DNA from 3 places in the Paenibacillus sp. GP183 genome. Region 3 is predicted to be linked to each of the others. Evidence: riboswitches for the same ligand, from Rfam matches in the RefSeq annotation. Region 3 holds a riboswitch; each other region holds the start of a gene.
What was found. Region 3 has a riboswitch for cyclic di-AMP ahead of BLV33_RS01935 (CAP domain-containing protein). Riboswitches for the same ligand answer to the same signal wherever they lie in the genome.
Positions count from the first base shown of each region.

Region 1: another riboswitch for cyclic di-AMP. It lies ahead of BLV33_RS16310 (C40 family peptidase); the one in region 3 lies ahead of BLV33_RS01935 (CAP domain-containing protein).
Region 2: another riboswitch for cyclic di-AMP. It lies ahead of BLV33_RS27610 (NfeD family protein); the one in region 3 lies ahead of BLV33_RS01935 (CAP domain-containing protein).

Region 1 is NZ_FNSW01000001.1:3,303,696-3,310,618, forward strand. It holds gene BLV33_RS16300 (M1 family metallopeptidase) at 1-88, shown strand, start outside; gene BLV33_RS16305 (hypothetical protein) at 259-1,080, shown strand; cyclic di-AMP (ydaO/yuaA leader) riboswitch at 1,249-1,389, shown strand; gene BLV33_RS16310 (C40 family peptidase) at 1,390-1,863, shown strand; gene BLV33_RS16315 (ArsR/SmtB family transcription factor) at 2,099-2,425, opposite strand; gene BLV33_RS16320 (SRPBCC family protein) at 2,427-2,852, opposite strand; gene BLV33_RS16325 (hypothetical protein) at 2,881-3,258, opposite strand; gene BLV33_RS16330 (exodeoxyribonuclease III) at 3,419-4,192, shown strand; gene BLV33_RS16335 (SRPBCC family protein) at 4,239-4,691, opposite strand; gene BLV33_RS16340 (helix-turn-helix domain-containing protein) at 4,837-5,658, shown strand; gene BLV33_RS16345 (YdeI/OmpD-associated family protein) at 5,915-6,361, shown strand; gene BLV33_RS16350 (NADPH-dependent FMN reductase) at 6,549-6,923, opposite strand, start outside.
Region 2 is NZ_FNSW01000002.1:195,720-202,642, reverse strand. It holds gene BLV33_RS27640 (GNAT family N-acetyltransferase) at 1-141, shown strand, start outside; gene BLV33_RS27635 (hypothetical protein) at 355-807, shown strand; gene BLV33_RS27630 (YmaF family protein) at 999-1,337, opposite strand; gene BLV33_RS27625 (hypothetical protein) at 1,777-2,082, opposite strand; gene BLV33_RS27620 (flotillin domain-containing protein) at 2,274-2,753, opposite strand; gene BLV33_RS27615 (flotillin family protein) at 2,684-3,730, opposite strand; gene BLV33_RS27610 (NfeD family protein) at 3,755-4,306, opposite strand; cyclic di-AMP (ydaO/yuaA leader) riboswitch at 4,508-4,674, opposite strand; gene BLV33_RS27605 (hypothetical protein) at 5,063-5,515, shown strand; gene BLV33_RS30325 (YncE family protein) at 6,177-6,923, shown strand, end outside.
Region 3 is NZ_FNSW01000001.1:394,727-401,649, forward strand. It holds gene BLV33_RS01925 (pentapeptide repeat-containing protein) at 1-76, opposite strand, end outside; gene BLV33_RS01930 (hypothetical protein) at 79-282, opposite strand; gene BLV33_RS01935 (CAP domain-containing protein) at 460-1,122, opposite strand; cyclic di-AMP (ydaO/yuaA leader) riboswitch at 1,130-1,267, opposite strand; gene BLV33_RS01940 (hypothetical protein) at 1,444-1,674, opposite strand; gene BLV33_RS01945 (class I SAM-dependent methyltransferase) at 1,832-2,548, shown strand; gene BLV33_RS30560 (nucleotidyltransferase domain-containing protein) at 2,575-2,697, shown strand; gene BLV33_RS29775 (MmcQ/YjbR family DNA-binding protein) at 2,896-3,459, shown strand; gene BLV33_RS01955 (GNAT family N-acetyltransferase) at 3,486-4,013, shown strand; gene BLV33_RS01960 (VanW family protein) at 4,052-4,861, shown strand; gene BLV33_RS01965 (hypothetical protein) at 4,867-5,187, shown strand; gene BLV33_RS01970 (small acid-soluble spore protein H) at 5,228-5,407, opposite strand; gene BLV33_RS29780 (hypothetical protein) at 5,936-6,121, shown strand; gene BLV33_RS01980 (IS1182 family transposase) at 6,287-6,923, opposite strand, start outside.

The sequences.
Region 1 (6,923 bases), 2.9 Mb from region 3:
GACAACCGTCGATGAGAAGTGGAAAATACGTCTTCATCTGGGCTTTGCACAGCTTCTGGAAACTCTGCTCAGTTGGATTGCTTGGTAAATTACGAAGTCAGTTTTGCTAAAGCAAAACTCAAGATTATGCTTACGAAGTCAGTTTTGCTAAAGCAAAACTCAAGATTATGCTTACGAAGTCAGTTTTGCTAAAGCAAAACTCAAGATTATGCTTACGAAGTCAGTTTTGCTAAAGCAAAACTCTAAGGAGGACCTCTCATGAGGCGTTATTTGAAGTCGGGCTTTACCATGGCGCTCCATCAACCATTTGCTGTCATCCTTATGTTTCTTTACCAAGCCGGTTGGGGAGTTTTGCTCTATAAAATGATTCAATCCATCCTATTGCCGCTGATGCACCGCTATCCCGGGGCCGAACAGCCCGCCTTTGCGCTTAAACTATTCTTGGCAGAGAGCCAGTTTCAGCTGTTCAAAACAGATCTGATACAACCTTACATATGGTGGCTGGCTTCCCTGTTTGTGCTTCGAATGCTCGTCACACCGCTGCTGAATGCGGGGATTTATTACTCTCTGGCCCATCCGGAACTTAACGCCGGTTACCGTTTTGTAAAAGGTATCCGTGAGCTGTCCCTTCGCTTCTTTCTCGCTTATATCGTGCAAATCAGCCTGACATTAACGCCGCTCTTTTGGCTCGTGCCTAAATTCCAGACATCCTGGTCCACGCAAAGCTCATACGTTTCCGCTCTTACGGCTATAATGCCATGGCTGATCGCATACCTTTTTTATAGCTATTTGCTGCGGCTTTGCTTTACTTATATCCAGTTTACGCAAGTAAGCCGAGTCCCGCTTCTGTCCTCATTTTCGATTTTGCTGCGCCATGGAGGACTGATTCTTATGATCGGAATCATATTGCTTATTTTCTCGGGACTTTTGACTGGTACGGTTATGACAGCAGCCTACATATGGACTGGATTTATCGCTCTCCTGATTTATCAGCTTTATCCATTTTGCAACATGTTTCTACAAATTTGGAGCCTATCTGCTCAATTCCAGCTTTGGTCCTCCAAGAATAACATGCAATAATCAGGCTGATTTGATCTATTTTCAATAAATTTTTGACCAGCTCCCTTAGCTAAGGGAGCTTTTTTTGTGACAAAATTGTGAACTTTATTTCATATTTTTAAAAAAATCCGTTGTTTGGGGAGGATAAAGTGTTTCAAACCGAGAATATGTGGATCTAGCACTAAAAAACTACATAATTTGCCGAGTTCTCGACAAAAATCGGGAAACGGGGGAACCACTCTGGGTGAATTGATCTCGCAATACAGGGATCATAGGGAAACCTTCAACCGAACCCTTCAGCTAACCTCGTAGGCACCGGAAGGAGTTCAACTGTTGAAGAAGATTATTGTTCTTGGTTTGAGCTTAGTTTTGTTTTTGAGTTTGGGCGTTGGAAGCGCATTTGCACAATCGAAGCTTGAAAAAACGGCAGAGGATTTAATCGGAACCCCCTACAAATGGGCAGGCACCACGAAAAAAGGTTTTGATTGCTCCGGTTTTACCTCTTATGTCTTCGATCAATTGGGCATCGATCTTCCTCACTCATCTAAAGCACAAAGCTATGAAGGCAGCAAGGTAGCGAAGTCAGATCTTCGTGCCGGCGACCTTGTATTCTTCAACACCGACGGCAGAGGTATTTCCCATGTAGGCATCTACCTTGGAGATGGAGTTTTTATTCATTCCGCTACTGACCATGGTGTTACAAAGAACAAGCTTAGTGAGTCCTATTACGCTAAGCGGTATGTAACAGCCGTCCGTATTATGAGCGACGATACATACAATCAACTAACAGCTGAATCCCAGTAATAAACACCTGATAACACATGAATAAAGCCTTCTCATGGTCCCAGCTTGATATTAAGCGGCGTGAGGAGGCTTTATTCTTTCGAAGAATATAATGAGTTGAATAAATTGTTGTAATTCAGCGAATTTTGTAGTCATCAGAACCGGGAAAGCTAACTCTTCAGCGTCTTAATCTAATAGAGGAACAGTTTAAGCGAATGAAAAAATAGAAAGCTATCAATATATGTGGTATGGTTGATCATTCCTCATCGGATTCGACATAGCGCTGCAGCGCTGCCATTTTATTTTCCCAGAATCGCTCGTAATAATCGAGCCACTTCTTCAGCTCGAGCAGCGGCTCCGGCTGCAGGCGGTAGCGCGTCTCGCGACCGACTTTTCTGCTTTTGACGAGCCCCGCATCCGACAGAATACGCAGATGTTTGGACACAGCCGTGCGAGTCATCGGAAAGTGGCCGGTAATAGCCGTAACCGGCATTTCTTGGTCAACAAGCAGTCTCAGCAGACTGCGGCGCGTTTGATCGGCGATGGCCTGAAAGACATCGGGTTTGGGTGCTGTGGCAGCCATCTCAAGCCTCAACGTAAGCGGCCAGCTTTTTTTGTAGCCCTATCCAGCCTTGGAACATTCTCTCGCGGACAAGCTGATGCGTTTCTCCGAATTCGGTGAGCTTGTCGGTATCCCAGCCGGAATGAATAAAGGTAAACTCCGTTTTGCCGTCCAACTCCGTTAATTCGAAAGTAAGCGACCAATCCTTACCCCATTCAAAAGAAAGCCGATTCGGAGGATCAATTACAGTTACTTTGCAGGGAGAATTGCCAAATGGACCCGCATTCAAATGAAATTCAAATCCGGCTACAGGTTGAAAATCATTCGGCATAAACCATGCGGCAATCCCTTCAGAGGTCGCAACCGCGTTCCATACCTTCTGAATAGGAGCATTGAGCACCAGCGTCTGGCGGATATCCGATATTGTGCTCTGGTTGCTATTTTCCATCTTATTCACTCCAATTTTTATAGTTTTTTTATTTCGCTGTCTTCACTTTATCCTTAGGGCGAAAACGCAAGGCGGACCACATATCATCGACAGCTATATTACTGACAGGCCGGTAAGGCGTTTTATTTTGCACCAATTCCGCTAAACTATCCCGGTTAATATCCGGTTTGAATTTACCGCTTTGCTTCGGATAAGTGATCCAAAACAGCGCATCTTCGTTTAAAAAAGGAATGGCTTTCAACATCATTTCCTCGGCTTCCCGGGCATTATTCACAAATAGCTGAATAAACTCATACTTTCCTTCCAGCGTTTCACCCGTTTCAATTCCAAGGAGATACCCTGCAGGCGCACCCAGTACGATTGCTCGTCCTTCTTTGTAACGCAGTTTTTTCAGCAAATCTTCCATGCGGTTAAGCACCTCCTGATGTGAAACCTTTTGGTTTCGCCTTTGATTATATGACACCATCTGGTTTCGTGTCAATCTCTCATCTTAAATATTTTGAATGCTCTAATCTATGATAAACTATTAAAAAAGCTACTATAATTCAGCAAGGAGATTAATCATAATGAAGCTGGTATCCTGGAATGTGAATGGTTTAAGAGCGTGTGTGAACAAAGGATTTAACGATTATTTCAAAGAAGCGGGAGCGGATATATTCTGTATTCAAGAGACGAAGCTGCAAGAAGGCCAAATTAATCTGGAGCAGCACGGAGAATATAAGCAGTATTGGAACTACTCTATTAAAAAGGGTTATTCCGGAACAGCCGTATTCACCAGAATCAAGCCGCTTTCTGTAAGGTACGGCATGGAAGAGGATCATGAGCCCGAGGGCAGGATCATTACATTGGAATTCGACTCCTTTTATCTCGTAAATGTCTACACCCCCAACGCCAGGCGAGATCTGTCGAGGTTGGAGTTTAGACTGGAATGGGAGGAACAGTTTCGAAGCTTTCTTCAGCAGTTGGACGAGCTTAAACCTGTTATCATTTGCGGCGACCTGAATGTGGCCCACAATGATATTGACCTGAAACATCCGAAAGCGAATCGCAACAATTCCGGATTTACCCCTGAGGAACGGGAAAAAATGACCCGATTATTGGATGCCGGGTTTACCGATACCTTCAGACATTTCTACCCTGATCGGACAGATGCCTACTCTTGGTGGTCTAATATGCCAGGAGTAAGAGAGCGGAATGTCGGATGGAGAATTGATTATTTCCTTGTTTCTTCCAGACTAAATTCCTTGTTGATTGAAGCGGAAATCGATTGCGATATCAAAGGCAGCGATCATTGCCCTGTTGTTTTGAATCTTGAAAACACAAAGAGCATACTGGTGTAAACACCATGTAAGCTCTTTTTTTACCCGCCCTCTACTCCCCTGCTTGTTACCAGCCAAAATTCAATGTCTTACCCGTTTCTACGTAAGTTTTGATATTACTAAGCATCATGGGCCAACTCTCAATTGTATTGTCATAAGAGGGATGATTATCTGGCCACTGATCGTTTATCAGCGTGAGCTTCGTACAATCGCCCACCGTCTCTAATGTGAGCGTAACCCTCGTTTCAAGTTCTGCGTGGTTCTCCCGATATGAAGGTCCGGGATGTTCCGTGTAGCTCATGAGCCGATTCGGTTCGATTGCCAGCACCTTACCGTAGACGTGGACCGTCTCATCTCCATCGGTGCCTGGCCCAATATAGGCATAAGGGGCACCAATCTCGAACGTAGAATCAAGAATGCACCCGAAAAAGATCGCTTTGGTTGCTTCAGGTTTTACAAAGACCTGCCAGACATCTTCAGGCTTTGCCCCGACATAAAGAACGTACTTGAGATCATCCATCTTTTATTCCTCCGTTTGATTGTTATTTTATTGTTTTAGTTAGATTGCACAAACAAAGTCAAAATGCTAGTCTCAACTATATAACATAAAATGCGGCTGGTATTGTAAAAACGCGACAATCAGGCGAAGTTAGGGAGGAATGTTCATGAAATCAAATGATGATCAATCCCTTAGGGGTATCCTTAAAGTAGAAGCCGGCATGCAAAAATTTTCGCTAACGCGGTATGAGCCTGCACATGATCTCGCTTTTTTTATCGAGCAATACTGGGTGGTCCGGTTTGACTTGAGAGGACAAGCACCTTATCGTCAAGTCATCTTGTCCTATCCCAATGTAAACTTGGCGTTCGAGCAAGATTATAACGGGATCTTTGCCGGGATTTACGGCGTTCCGAAAACGACATATTCCCGTCTCCTGCAAGAGGATGGCTTGGTCGTGGGTGTTAAATTCCGCCCCGGTGGCTTCTACCCGTTTTGGAAACAGTCCGTATCCCTCCTTACCGGTCAGATCAAAAGCATTCAGGAAGTATTCGGAGTAAATGTGAATGCGCTCCAGGAACAAATTTTTGCCCAGAAATATGAAGACGAGATGGTCCGGCTTGCTGAAAATTTCCTGCGGGAGCGGCTTCCGGAACAGGATGAACAAGTTGAGCTAATCAATAGAATTGTGCAAACCACCATTGAGAATCGGGAGATTACCAAGGTGGAGGACATGGTATGCAGGTTCGGTGTCAGCAAAAGGTCCCTGCAGCGTCTGTTCAGCCGTTATGTCGGTGTCAGCCCGAAATGGGTCATCCAGAGGTATCGGCTTCAAGAGGCGGCTGAGCTTATGGAAAAAGGAGATGTTCCCGACTGGCCTAAGCTGTCGCAGGATTTGGGGTATTACGATCAATCCCATTTCATCAAGGATTTTAAAGCTATGATAGGCCGTTCACCGCAAGAATACATCAAGGAAACCGGGCTTTCCTAACATACTTATATTGTTGAATTAAACATCAAACTTTGCCATTCAGCAATCGAAATATACCCATAACATATTAATTTTGCTAGAATAGGAATTATAATGAAGAATATTATCGAAAGGCCTGTTCGAAGGACCTGCCGAAAGAAATTGGATCAAAATTCGCGAAGGGCAAACGACGGACTATGAAATGTTGGCCAAGCTTCTCGTTCAGGTATCCAGCTCTCTGTAAGGTGATAATTTTTTCCAAAGAGGAGACTATCCTATGAGATTTCGTGCCATTATTCTACTTAGCGGCAAGAGCGCCACTGGTATCCAAGTTCCGGATGAAGTTGTTGCGAGCCTCGGGACGAGCAAAAAACCGCCTGTCCGTGTCACAATCGGAGGTCATACATACCGCAGCACTGTGGCGTCTATGGGCGGAAAGTATATGATCCCGGTCAGTGCAGAGCACCGTATGAGTGCAGGAGTCGCCGCGGGTGATGAGCTGGATGTCGACATTGAGCTTGATACCGAGCCTCGCGAGGTTATCATCCCGCCCGACTTCTCGAACGTGCTTGATCGCGATGCGGATGCCAAACGGTTCTTCGACGGGCTGTCCTACAGCAATAAGCTGCGGTTTGTGCTCTCGATTGAGGAAGCCAAGACGGCCGAGACCAGGCAGCGTCGTATAGATAAGGCGCTGAGCATGCTGAGAGAAGGTCGAACCTAGAGGCTGGTTCGAGCGGCTGAAAGCAACAAAATCCCCCGCCACTTAACCAAAAGTGGTGGGGGATTTTGTTACCAGATATGAAAGTATAAAATTTCGGATCACCGAAATTGACTTTCTTATTGGCGAATAAACCTACCTTTAAACGCGGTCGCTCATCTTCGAAAGACCACGATAGAGGTTTATCTCATTAGCGCAATGTTTTCAATGCACCGCTCCAAGCGAGCACTTGATCAAGCATTCCATTAACATTGGTAAGATTCAGATCAGCTGGCTTAAAAACAGTTCCGTTCTCAAAATCAGTGAAAAGTGACAATGCCGGGTGAATGCGGACGTCCGCCACGGATAATTCCCCCAAGATTCCACGTAAATGTTCAGCTGCACGAGCGCCGCCTACGGCACCATAACTTACGATGCCTGCTGCCTTATTGTTCCAAGCATCTCGCGCAAAATCAAGAGCATTTTTCAATGATGCTGTTATGCTATGATTGTATTCTTGAACGATAAATACGAAGCCATCCAAGCTGGCTAGCTTTACATTCCATGCTGTCGCTTGTTCTGTAGC
Region 2 (6,923 bases), on a different contig from region 3:
AATCTCTGTCATGTCTCATGCGTTCATTTAATTTCAACTACTGGAAATGAAGACTTTTACCGAAAGCTTGGATTTAAAAAAGTGAGAACGGGAATGGCGAGGTATTTAAATCAAATTCTTAGTAATGAGTACCTAGAATAAGTAAGGCTACAATTATTGCAGTAACGGGAAAAGAAAGTAGATGAGTTTGCCGTACTTTTTTCGTTTGTTGAAGTAACGGGCAGTATAACTCCACTGCTGCTTTCATTAATTAGGAAGAACGTGAGAACACCAAGGGGAATAAGAAAAAAAGTTGGTAGAGTTGTTAGTAACATATTAAAATTGGATTAAATAATAATTTGAAGGAGGGTTTCTTTGAGAAAAACGGCTTTGTTTTTAACTTTCTTAATAATAACTACGTTTTTATTTGGGTGTAGAGACACGGAAAACCAGCAATTTACGGAAAATGCAAAAACCGCAAAGACATATATAGAAAATGAAGGTTACAAAGTTTTATCATATGAAGGTTCTGTTTCGACTTACGTTCTAACAAAAGATTTAGTCAAAACATTGCCTTATTCAATGTACTGGACAATCCCAGGAAACAACCCTGAAAATGTATATGGAAAAACGGTGGAGGTTGAAAAATTTATAGTTAAAAACCACCCTTTGGATAACTACAAAAGTGGTAACACGAAAGCCAAAGGAAAAACGGAAGTTTATGTGCACCTAGCGGGTGGGAATGTTGTCGCTGGCACATCTTTCCCAGTTATGGATACACAATTAACGGGTGGCTATTGGAATATTAATGGTAAGACAAGAGATTAAAACAGTTATTGAATGATTGAACTAACGGAAACGATAGATCAATAACAAGATACAGCAGGCCACCGACAATAATCACGGTAGCCTGCTGTGCTAACAGACACTTTTTTTGAGCAGGGATATTCTTTGGGAGGACAAGGGGCTTTATGCTTGGGTAAAGCCCATTAACAACGGTATTAAACATTTTTGGTAATTTACTTGGTTCCCGGCGCTGGCATATCCACTCCCTGGACATGATGATTATGGCCATCATCTGTTGTAGTGTAAAAATCATAGTAATGGACATGCATACCGTTCCCAACCGGAATCGCGGGTCCAGAATGTGCTTTGTAATAGTGCTTGTGTCCATTTTCAAACATTACGTAACCTTCCGTGAAATGAATATGTCCTCCGTCAGCCGTCAGAATAGGTGGGGAGGTTACATCCAAACATTGGTGAACGTGTCCTTGGGCAACGGAAGTGTAATCAACTGACCCATGATTATGCTCCGGAACAAAACCAGGCACAAAAGTATCTTTGGTAACCGCCATTATTCAACACCCGCCTAATCACTTTTGTGCCTATTATATTCCGATTTACATGTCCTCGTCACCGGTTCTTCCCTGATAAGCGTTGCGTGCGGGTAACTCCCGTTAACCGTCTTAAACCCCTAAAAAAAATGATAATGGCCGCATCCTGAATCGGTATTGCATCACCAGTCGTACAGCGTATGAAATGTGTATGTCCGTCAGGTATGGGAAACACCTATCACGACGCCACGGTCAGCCGCCTATTTAATCGTTAGTTTGTTAAGCTAACGGAAAACGATAGCTCAATAAAGGACATGTACACAAAACACCATGTGCAAAACAGGAGCTGCGCCAACGTAGCTCCTGTTCAGTTAGGATATATAAAGTTGTTTAAATATGGTCGAAAAAATGCCCGACGATTTCATGAAAGAAGATCTTTCTGAACCAATAGGGAATGCGCTATTTATTCAACTCCGTCCGGAAATTGTTTCTCGTAATACTTGTCGCCCTTGTGTTTGAGATCGTCGATGGTTTGCTCTAGCGTTGAGATGATTTGCTCTTTCATCTGTCTCACGGTTTCGTAGAACGCCACTTCCTGATCACCTATTGGCTTGATACCAGCAATGGCTTGAGCCGCTACTAGCTTTCGGTGATGTTCCTCAAATTCATCCAGCGATTTGATCACGTGTTTGGTATAAAGTACGATATCTTTGTTTTTATCGGGAATTTCTATCTCCAATATTTCAATCGTTGTTTGATCATGGCTCAATCACTTGCCCTTCGCTAAAGTTATTTTTTGTTAGAAGTGTTAACGCCGTTGATAGTTAAATTCTTCCTATCATAAAAAAATCCTTCTTTTTAAAGCCATTTTTGTACTTCTCGAAATAAAACGCGAGATGATGGAGATGCTGTAATGCGGTTCCTTGCAAACTTGAGAAGCACACCCCTATTTTTCAATTATTAGTTTTTCACTGACTCAATTTTCATGACTTCAACCGGTTCTTTGTTCGATGGGTGAAGTACGTTTTTGATAATATCCATTAGCGGATAGCCTGTTAATGTTTGAGTCAACTCTGGAACTGAGGACATCATTTTTGTGATGTCCGAAGTGATTTTATTTATACCGGAAGTTGCACCATCCTGCGAGATAACGGTAATTTTGTCCACATTAGTTAGTGGCTGTGCAATGCGTTCTGCAAGCTCAGGTAAGATCCTCAGCATTTCGACGACTAATGCTTGTTGTGTATATTCCTTGTAAGCCTCAGCTTTTTTCTCTAATGCTTCCGCTTCAGAAAGACCAGCCATCTTAATGACCTCTGCTTCAGCTTTACCTTTGGCGAGCGTTGCTAATGCATCCGCGTCTCCACGTTTTATTGTGGTTTCTGCTTCTGCTTCCGCTTGAAGAATAGCTTGTGCTTTATCACCTTCTGCACGAAGCACAGCAGCCTGTTTATCTGCTTCTCAGGTTTAATTATGGTTGCCTGTAATTCTTTTTCCTTCAACTCAATCTCAGCATCACGTACCTTGGCATTTGCTTCAGCTTCTAATTGATTAATGCGGACTTTCTCAGTGATAATTTGCTGTTGTAGCTTGGATTGCTGCAACTCATACGCAAGGTCCGCTTGTGCCCGCTTTGCTTCTACTTCCAACTTGAATTCAGCTTGCTTCACTTCAAGCTCTTTCTGATGTTCGGATTCTTTGGTTTTTGAAGCAGATTCAGCTTCAATTCGTTCTTGGTGTGCGCTAGCTTGTGCAATGGCTGCTGCTTTATCTGCTTCAGCTTTGTTAATTGCAACGTCCCTCTCATTCTGGGTACGTGATATAGCGGCTTCTTTCTTAACTCTTTCAATTTCTGGAACCCCTAAATTATCTATATACCCAAGTTTATCCATTACCCTCTTAATAGTGAAGCTTACGACTTCCAACCCCATTTTATCTAAATCCTCCGAACACGTCTGACGCATTTTACTGTTAATTTCCTCAGGGTTTTTCAATATTGAGGAAACCTCCAATTGTCCCACAATACCACGAAGGTGCCCTTCTATGGAGTGCAAGATGATATTTTCTCGCTCAGTATCGGGTCTGTCCAGAAACTGCTCACTTGCAGTGAGGATTGCTGTAGGATCACTTTTGATTTTGATCTGTGCAACTGCTTCAATATTGAGTGCAATACCTTGTTTGGAGAACATCGATTGTTGTGGAACTACATCAAAACTCATAAGCATCATTGATATTGTTTTAGAGTTTTGTAAACCGGGCATTACAAACAGGCCTCCACCCTGTATAACTCGTTTCCCCCCAAGACCATAGACGATTAACGCTTGGTTTGGAGGGACTTTTTTATAGGCATTAATCATACTGGATAAGAGCAATAAAACGACAACTACAATGGCACCGATAATATAAATAACAACCATAGTACATGCACCTCTTTTTTGGAGTTAGAATTCATTGTTCTCAAACTTAGAAACTACTGCAATCCCTTTTTCAATTTTCAAAATAACCACTTTTGTACCTTTAGGGATTATCTGTCCATCTTGTTCCTTCACACCAATAGAGCGTGTCGTTCCATTTAAAATAAATTTCATTTCACCAATGCTTTCTATTTGAACTGGAATACTTATCGTACCTAGTGTTCCGGCAAGTTGGTAATCCATTTCCTTCATCACACTCTCATCGCGCAATAATACTTTAGATAAGAAAATGAACAATAATGCAGCAATAATAAAACCGGTGATAGTGGCGATGAAAATAATTAGTATTCCGCCGATAAAACTATTATTGAGAAGGATATAACCCATTCCTCCGAACCCAGTAAGGAATGCAAGAATGGTTGAAAGATTGAGCGGCGAGTGACCTGCATGAAAATCAGTAGAGTGGTTACCCAAATGGACATTCAAATGATGGCCACCGTGTCCCCCAAAAAAGCTTGTAATCAAGGTGAGAATCAGCCCTACCCAAAAACTTATGATATACAAGGTAAGCATAAACATATATCACCTCTCTTTTCGTTAGACGGTACGTTCTGTTGCGAAATGATTCTGACTTAACATATGGTACTGCAATTCAATCAAACCAATAATCATGACCATCCCAATGTCTTGATTATGAATCCGATTATTTGGCATCTAGCATTAAAAAAACCACAGAAGCACATGGCTCTCCGTGGTGAATGATAGTTGATCATGGCGGTCATCCTCTCTCATTCAACGCTTACGAGGTTAGCTGACGGATTAGGGCAACGAGATTGCCCTACCACCAGGCAAATAAATATCTGCTTGATGGATTCACCCCATACGATAACCAAAAGTTATCGTCAATGGTTCCCCCGTTCCTTATCAGGATTCAGCGATTTAGGAACAGTATTTAATTGATGAATTGAATAATACTCCTACTTGTAAATAATGTAAAATCGGATGTTAAATGAATTGATGACAATATAAAGATAATAGTTAAAGTGAAGGCGCATACAACACTGTTTTTCTTTCACTATCTAGAGTTTTATCAGGAATTCTCTATATTTTATGATTGAACTATAGGGGATCGATAGCTCAATAAAAATACCACAGCAGGCTACCGCAAATTTAATCACGGTAGCCTGCTACGCTAACGGGCAGTATAGTTCCACTGCAACATTAGTTAGCGAGCTTTCGTTACTTAGGGTAAAGAACGTGAGAACACCAAGGGGAATAAGAAAATCAAGTAACACATTAAAATTGGATTAAATAATAATTTGAAGGAGGGTTTCTTTGAGAAAAACGGCTTTGTTTTTAACTTTCTTAATAATAACTACATTTTTATTTGGGTGTAGAGCCACTGAAAACCAGCAATTTACGGAAAATGCAAAAACCGCAAAGACATATATAGAAAATGAAGGTTACAAAGTTTTATCGTATGAAGGTTCTGTTTGGACTTACGTTCTAACAAAAGATTTAGTCAAAACATTGCCTTATTCAATGTACTGGACACTCCCAGGAAACAACCCTGAAAATGTATATGGAAAAACAGTGGAAGTAGAAAAATTTATAGTTAAAAACCACCCTTTGGATAATTACAAAAGTGGTAACACGAAAGCCAAAGGAAAAACGGAAGTTTATGTGCACCTAGCGGGTGGGAATGTTGTCGCTGGCACATCTTTCCCAGTTATGGATGCAAAATTAACGGGTGGTTATTGGAATATTAATGGTAAGACAAGCGATTAAAACAGTTACTTTCATATTGAATCATTCAACTAACGAAGAACTATAGCTGAGGAGCTTGCTACGTGGCAGCTCCTTTTTCGTTTGTTGACGAACGGGCAGGATAGTTACTTCAATAACATTAGATAAGTCATCTTTACAAAATTCTGGTCGTGAAAAAGATTGCTCTTAAAGGAGGTGTATGATACAATACGTATCATTATGAAGGGAGTTGATTTCTTATACCAAAAGAAGTGGCCTGAAGGTTACCCTTCCCTGACATCAGAGCGCAGAATTAATTCGCAATGTATTTCGTCTGATCAATATTGATTTTATTGGTTGTTCCCGTCGTTCCGGCTTCATGTCTGTGTACTCAAATTCCATTTGCTCTGCTCGAAGAGTAATGCTCTCCGTCGGTGGACCCTCACTTTTAACTTCCGAAAATTGGTAACTTGCTTTGTAAGTCTTAATAACGAAATAATGAATGCCTTGGAATTTCAAGATAAACATACTTCATTGGAATTGTATTTTAATGGCCATGTGAATCACTCCAAACATACGTTTGTATCGATTATATCAAACATTATGTTCTGATTGATATGTCAACCTGAGTATAGCCATATTTTGAAATTATTTCAAAGTAAGTAAAATTAAATGTTGAGGTGATCTAATGAGTATGTGGAGAATGAGTGGAATTATGGGTAGAGGTAGTTCAAACAGTTTATTCAAACGTTTTCAGCAAACTTCAATGGTTCTCTGTTGTCTGGGAATCGCTTTAGTGCCTACGGTGGCATCAGCCGCTTCAGACGTTCAATTTAACTTAGTGACAACAATCGATTTACCTGGAAAACCAGGTGCAGGAGATGTTGTGGCGGCTGATCCCTTACTCCACAAAGTTTACCTTTCCCAAAAAGGAAACAACAACGTTATTGTGATTGATACGGACACGAATACAGTGGCTGCAACCGTGTACGGTGTAAATGTAGGTAATGGTTTGACGTATAATTCTGATTATATCTTTGTTGCGTCAGAGAAAGACGAAGCTGTTGTAGTCATATCGAAAAAAGATTGGTCAATCGTTAAGAAAGTCCCTACGGGAGGCAAAGCACCGGACAGCATAAATTACATTTCTAAAGAAAATGCTGTTGCTGTAGTCAACAATGGGAGTAATACGATGTCATTCATTTCGGCTCAAAGTCCATTTTCAGTTATAGCCACCATGAATTTGAAAGATTCCCCCAAAGTAGGTCCAGATCTGGGAGTTTATGTACCAGAGACGAATACGCTATACCAACCAGAGGATAACAATGTCTTAGTCATTAACCCAAAAACACATACAATTGGCAAAATGTTTACATATGACTTGCCAGAAAAAGAACCTTTAAGAGGTTTGTATTTTGATTCAGTTAAAAAAATCCTTTGGATCGCTACA
Region 3 (6,923 bases):
CAAGCAGCTCACCATCTCTTTGATCTGCTTGGCTGAAGTCGACTTCTTCGTAGGTTTGGTCCGTGTACTGGAACACGTCTAAAATCCTATTTTATGGGAAACAGGTTTGTTTTCACTGTTTAACACAATGTTTCTAATCGAAGAAACAGGAATGATATGACTCTCGATTGAGGTTGTGTAGGTCAGGAACTTATCATCAGCCTCTTTAATCGTACCTCTGCTTACAAGTTGGCCGTCAATGAAATAAATAGTGGCTTCTTTACCATTGAGATAGCTTAACATAGATAGGATCATCCTTTCTTTGATTCAATTTCTATTGATTTCGATTATACGCACTCATTCATACGTTGTCCATCACGGGAAAAAGTGATGATTGCCGAAAAGGTTTCACGACAAATCAAACAGACTGCCGATTTCTCGACAGCCTGTTCGCTTCCAGCCTGAAAAGGCTTGTCCTATTTATTTCGTGAATTCCTGTACCCATTCGCCATTGTAATAAGCAACACCAATTTTAGCGAAATTCGGACTTAAAATGTTTTGACGATGTCCTGCGCTGTTCATCCAGGCAGTCATAACTTCCTGCGGTGTTCTTTGACCCATGGCAATATTCTCGCCAGCATAGCTATATTTAATGCCAAATGCTGTCATCATGGCAAAGGGAGAGCCGTAGGTAGGGGATGTATGGCTGAAATAATTGTTGTTGTACATATCTTTGGCTTTTGCCAAAGCCATCGACGACAATGCGCTGTCGCTAGATAAAGCACTGAGTCCTGCATTGGCACGCTCTTTGTTAACCAAGGAAACAACTTGATTCGCATATGAGGAAACAGATATGGTACTGCCCGTTGACTTCGGTGTGGTACTGCCCGTAGACTTCGGAGGGCTTGGAGGGGAATAGCTTGCTCCAGGGATGTTTAGAACCAATCCCGGCCAAATGTTATTCGGGTTGGATATCTGCGGATTAGCTTTAATAAGACTGCTTAAGCTAATTCCATTGCGATTGGCAATGAGCGACATGGTATCACTGCTTTTTACCGTATACGAGGCAGCAGAAGCGGCTCCGGCTCCGATGATCGTACTTAGTGCAAGAATACCGGTTAAAACGGACTTTCTGAAACGCATTGAATCCATCCTCTCTTTTTTGCGGCCTGCGAGGTTAGCTGACGGGTTCGGGTCAAAGAGCAATCGCCCGGCCATGGATCATGGCTTCACCCCAAACAACAATGGGTTCCCCGCGCATCATATGAAGCTTCGGCCTCTTAGTTGATATTTCTCATAGATCATGAGATTACTAATTTTAACATGGTCTGCCTATTTATGTCTTTGTACTAATTTTACCAATTTATTGGGCCAATTTGGACTGGACAACGTCAAAAAAAACTGCTCTTGTAGGTTCAAGCAGTTCTAAAGACTCTATTTTGCTATATTTTGTTGCAAAGGTGGTTATACAAATAGGTTAATATGGTTTCCAAGATGATCATGGACACTTGTTTCCATAAGCACGATTTGAGTCACGCTGTAGTATTTCCAGGATGATTTATTTTTGCTGGTTTCATCCGTATGACGATGGGATTGTTCCTTTTTATCCGAGTCGTATTTATTAACGGATTGAGGAGCAGTTACAGGTTCCACCACAGTTATGGGTTCCAATTTATAAGAATTTCTAATTTCCATAATGCTGCCTCCTCGTAATTGCAATAAATATATACTTATTATATAACCCTGTGGTTGATGTCTGAAACAGTAAACTGAAGAACGCGGCGAAAGGTATTTGGCTTTGCAATCGAGAATAAAGAATTAGAGAATGATTTAAAAATTGGAGGTTGTTTAATTGTTAAGAGACGATGATATTTATGAATACATTTCAACAAAATACGATTTACTCGTATCCAAGGAAGACTATTTAAATAACATATCTACAACAATATTTGAGATTGCTGATTTCAACAATAAAGACGTTGCCGATATCGGTGCTGGAACCGGAAGATTAACTTGTATGGTGGCTTCTCAATCTAAAAGCATGGTGGCAGTTGATTTTGCTGCAGACATGCTTAAGGTAACGGCAAACAAATTATCTCAAAGAGGATTAACCAATTGGAAAACGTCGGTTTCTGATTTAAGACAACTCCCGCTTGAAGATCAAAGTATAGACATTGTCATGGCAGGATGGAGTATTTGTTATTTGTGCAGTTCCAATCATCAAGAATGGAAAGAAAATTTACATCTCATCATGAAAGAAATCCATAGAGTTTTAAGACCGAACGGGACAATCATCATTTTAGAAACCTTAGGCACTGGAAATGAAGAACCGACACCGCCTGATTTTTTGAATCAATATTATGAGACGCTTAGAGATACATATAAATTTAACCATAAGGCAATTAGGACAGATTATCACTTTGACTCCGTCCAACAAGCCGCGGAATTATGTCGTGAATTTTTTGGAGATTGGTTAGGAGATCGGATTGTTAAAGAACAATCAAGCATTGTACCGGAGTGTACAGGTGTTTGGTGGCGGATTCAGGAAGGTGACTTATCATTAATATAGCAGAACTCAACCATATTGAGTTGTTAATGAAATCATTTAATAGACCGTGGTTTATCGCTGGCGGATGGACTATTGATTTAGCCATAGGTGAATTGACAAGAGCACATAAGGACATGGATATTTGCATTTTCAGAGAGGACCTTGATTAAGCAATTGCTTTTTTTGGGGAATGGGATATTAAAGTTGCAATCCCGGGTGAACATCGATTAGAGCCCTTCCAGACATTAAGTGATGTTGATCTGCCAAGATATTGTTTGCATTTATTCAGAGGGAACGATTTTCTGGAAATACTGGCAACCGAACAAATTGCTAACGAAGTAATATTTAGAAAGAATAGAAATATCAGAATGAACATCCATGATTTTTCAAAGGGGAAACCCTCAAGACCATATGTAAATCCGGCTTGGCAATTACTATTTAAAAGTCTTGGAACAAGAAAAGAAGATGAGCATGATTTTAAGGTGTACTTGGATCGAGTAAATGATGAACAATCAAAGAAATGGTTACTGGAAAGTATGATTGAAGTTAACGGAAATAAGAGCTGGATAGAAGCATTGAGGAGGGTTGTTCCCATGATTACTATTGATAAAGTACGGCAATATGCATTGTCCTTACCAGAATCAAAGGAAGTTGAGCATTGGGGCAAACCCTCATTTCGAATTAACAACAAGATTTTTGCTATCATTCAGGAAGATGGAATTACATTAACGATCAAGACAATTGGTGAAGATCGTATGATATTTACCACTATGGACTCCAAGACATACAGAATCCCGGATTCATTTACAAACTTAAATTACATGCATGTCAATCTAAACCATGTGGATCCGGAAGAATTAAAAGGATTAATTTTAAAAGCATGGAGAAGTTTAGCTCCTAAGCGACTAGTAAAGCAATATGGCGACCTTTAAATTAACCGGGAAAGAGGATGGAATCTATGTTCACTTTTGTGGTAAACAGTGAAATTGAATTAAGAATACTGGAAGTGCGGGATGCTGAAGAAGTTTTCAATCAAATAGACAAGAATCGTGAATATTTATCAATGTGGCTGCCTTGGGCTTACCATTCAAACTTCGAAGATACGAAAGCTTATATCCAATCTGAACTGAATCGATTTGCCAAGAACGGTGGCGTTACGAGCGGTATTTTTTATAAAAATAAATTTGTAGGATGTTTAAGCACCCACGAGATTGATTGGAATAACAAGAAAACATCGCTCGGATACTGGATTGCAGAAGAGTTTCAAGGACGAGGAATTATGACTGATTCCGTTAAAAGTATGATTAACTATCTATTCAAAGTGCTGGGATTAAACCGAATTGAAATTAGAGCTTGTACAGAGAACTTGAAAAGCAGGGCTATACCTGAAAGACTTGGATTTAAGCATGAAGGAACGATAAGACAGGCTGAGTTGAATAAAGAACGCTATTTGGATCATGAAGTATATGGACTTCTAGCTGAATAATGTAAACATACAAATATATATTTTTAGGGGAGTTTCTTTTGAAGCCTATTAAAAGATCAAAACTAAGACTAACCTTAGGGACCCTATATTATAGATGTAAAAGATACATGGAATGGTATTTTGGGCAGACCAAATTCGCAAAGGAAATTCAGAATAAACCATTAGCCTTTACGACTTTTAAGCATCAGACCCCACTGCTTAGGCAATTAAAAGAAGTAGAGATGTGGCTTCAACAAAATAAGATTAAAAACCTCAAAATAGCTGCCCAAAAAATTGATGGAATCATAATTAATCCTGGTGAAACTTTCTCCTACTGGAAATTGATCGGTTGTCCTACCAGTAAGAAAGGATATGTGGAGGGCATGGTCCTATTTTACGGTGGATTTAAACACGGAGTAGGGGGTGGCTTGTGTCAATTATCCAATCTTATCTACTGGATGACTCTGCATACGCCTTTAGAAATTACGGAAAGGCATCGTCATAGTTATGATGTTTTTCCGGATTCCAATAGAAGTCAGCCCTTCGGCAGCGGCGCAACATGTGCCTATAATTATTTGGATTTAAGAATTTATAATCCAACTGAGCAACCTTATCAGCTTAATGTCTACCTAACGGATGACCATTTGGTTGGTGAATGGAAATCCACTCTTCAACCACAGTACAGCTATGAAATCTATGAAAAAGACCATAAAATTACACAGGAATATTGGGGCGGTTATTTAAGACATAATTTCATCTATAGGCGAGTGTTCAAAGAAAATAAGGAATTAGTGGATGACCATTATGTTACAGAAAATCATGCCTTAATGATGTATCAACCTTTTTTAGAATCAGGAGTGAGCTTATAGTTCCAATGACCATCTATAAAGCTGATAATTACGAATATATTTACAATGGTTTCAAAACAATTGACAAGGACGTCTTTCATTTCTGTCTATTAGCTTCAGAGGAGACATTACAAGAACGTTTGGCTGCACGTGGAGACACACCTGGAGGATGGACATATCAACAAATAAAGAAATGTGAGAATGCTTTAAAAGATAAAAAATTTGAAGAACAAATTATTACAGATACATTGGATACAAACGATGTTATCATTAAAATTTTATCTAAGATCACCCAAAACCCGTCTTACCAGGCAGACAACCCTCACCACCCAATCGGGCTTGACTAAAGTCCTTAAGGGTGGTGAGGGTCTTTAGATTTCTCAGGCCTTAATGTTCAACTAAGTTTCTTAAAGGAACGCTTTGTTCATTCTCCGGCTGGTCAAGCGGATAGATTCTTGCCATTTCATTCTGCTCGTCCACGTGTTGAATATACACAGACATGCCTTGGTAGGTCACATTAGTCATATTCGGTGAAGAAACGATCTCTTTCGCTCGTTGTGTATTCATGTTTAACGACCTCCATTCTTTTATGTAACAATATTTTATTATCACAAAAAAGTACTTTATTATTCTGTAGGCTTATATCGTAAAATACATAAAACCTTTTTAATAAATCTTCACCAATGATATGAATGTAAGGAGCACGAAACCTTTTTAGCCAAAATGATAATTGAATCCTTCCAAAGGTACGGAATCTTTTAGAAATATATAAGTCCTAACCTAATTTTTTGCTATAATCAAAAAAAGCAAGCTGGGAGGAAAACTATGAAAACAACTCTTGAACGTCTAAATCATTGGATTACCGAAGTACCGTCAAGAATGTATACTTTTTCAGAAACGGATCTTTCAGCTCGGCCGCAGCCTCAAAAATGGTCAAGGAAATAGATACTTGGACATTTGTGTGACTCTGCGCTCAACAATCTGCAACGATTTATTCGTGCGCAGTATGAGGATCAGCCTTATAAGGTAATTAAGTACGCTCAGAATCAATGGGTACAGCTTATGGGTTATCAGAACCTCCCAGTGGAACACATCGTGAGCTTATGGGTTAACTTGAATAGACAAGTTGCGGAGGTAATCGGAGTAATTCCTGAAGACAGATTACAGAACTCTTGCGATGTAGGTGAAGAACAGACTGTCACCTTAGAATGGATCATCAATGACTACGTCGATCATATGGAGCATCATATCAAGCAGCTTCGTATATTCGAAACCTCTTGATCGCAAAAAACGTCAAAGAAAAAGCCTTGATTTGATCGAGGCCACTGAAGAACTTGTAGCTTTTGGAGCAGCTAAGAGAAATTAATAAAAAGACGACCTTAATTCCCATTTTTAGGAATCAAGGTCGTCTTTTCATTAACTAAGCAGGCCCGCGTGCTTTGTTTCTTACTTCATCAGCTTCAATATTCGCTTCAGATTGACCGTGAATATGGCCATTGCGCCTTGAAGTTCCATGCCTAATAGACCCGAGGATATGGCCACATCATACCCGTGCCTGTGTTTGAGTTCGCTGTTCTTTGCCTCAATTTTGTAGCGTTCCTTCGCTTTTTCTTTGAAGTACACGCTTTCCTGGAATGCTTTTTGTTGGGTATGCTCGTCGGACTTAATGCTCACCGAGTACGTTTTGCTTTTCGCTCCATCCTTGTAGCACCCTTCCTTGAAAGGACAACTTTTGCATTGGTTTACATTAAAATAGTATGTATCAACTTGGTTTGCCCCAACACCCTTTTTGCCTTGCCGCGCTTTTCGAATGGCCATTTGACCGGCCTTGCACACATACATGCCTGCGTCTTTATTAAACTGAAATTCTTCTTCTTTTTTACGAGCGCCCTGTGTAATCTGCGGATTTAATTTAGCGACCAATTCAATATCGTTGTCGTCACTGTACTTAATGTTCTCTCTTTCCGAGTAGGCGGTATCTCCGATTACCGTTTGAACCTCCATGCCGGCTGCCTTACTTTTTTCAATCAGTGCCTGCAGTTGCTTTCCATCATTTTTTTCGCCTGTCGTGACGATGGCTGCC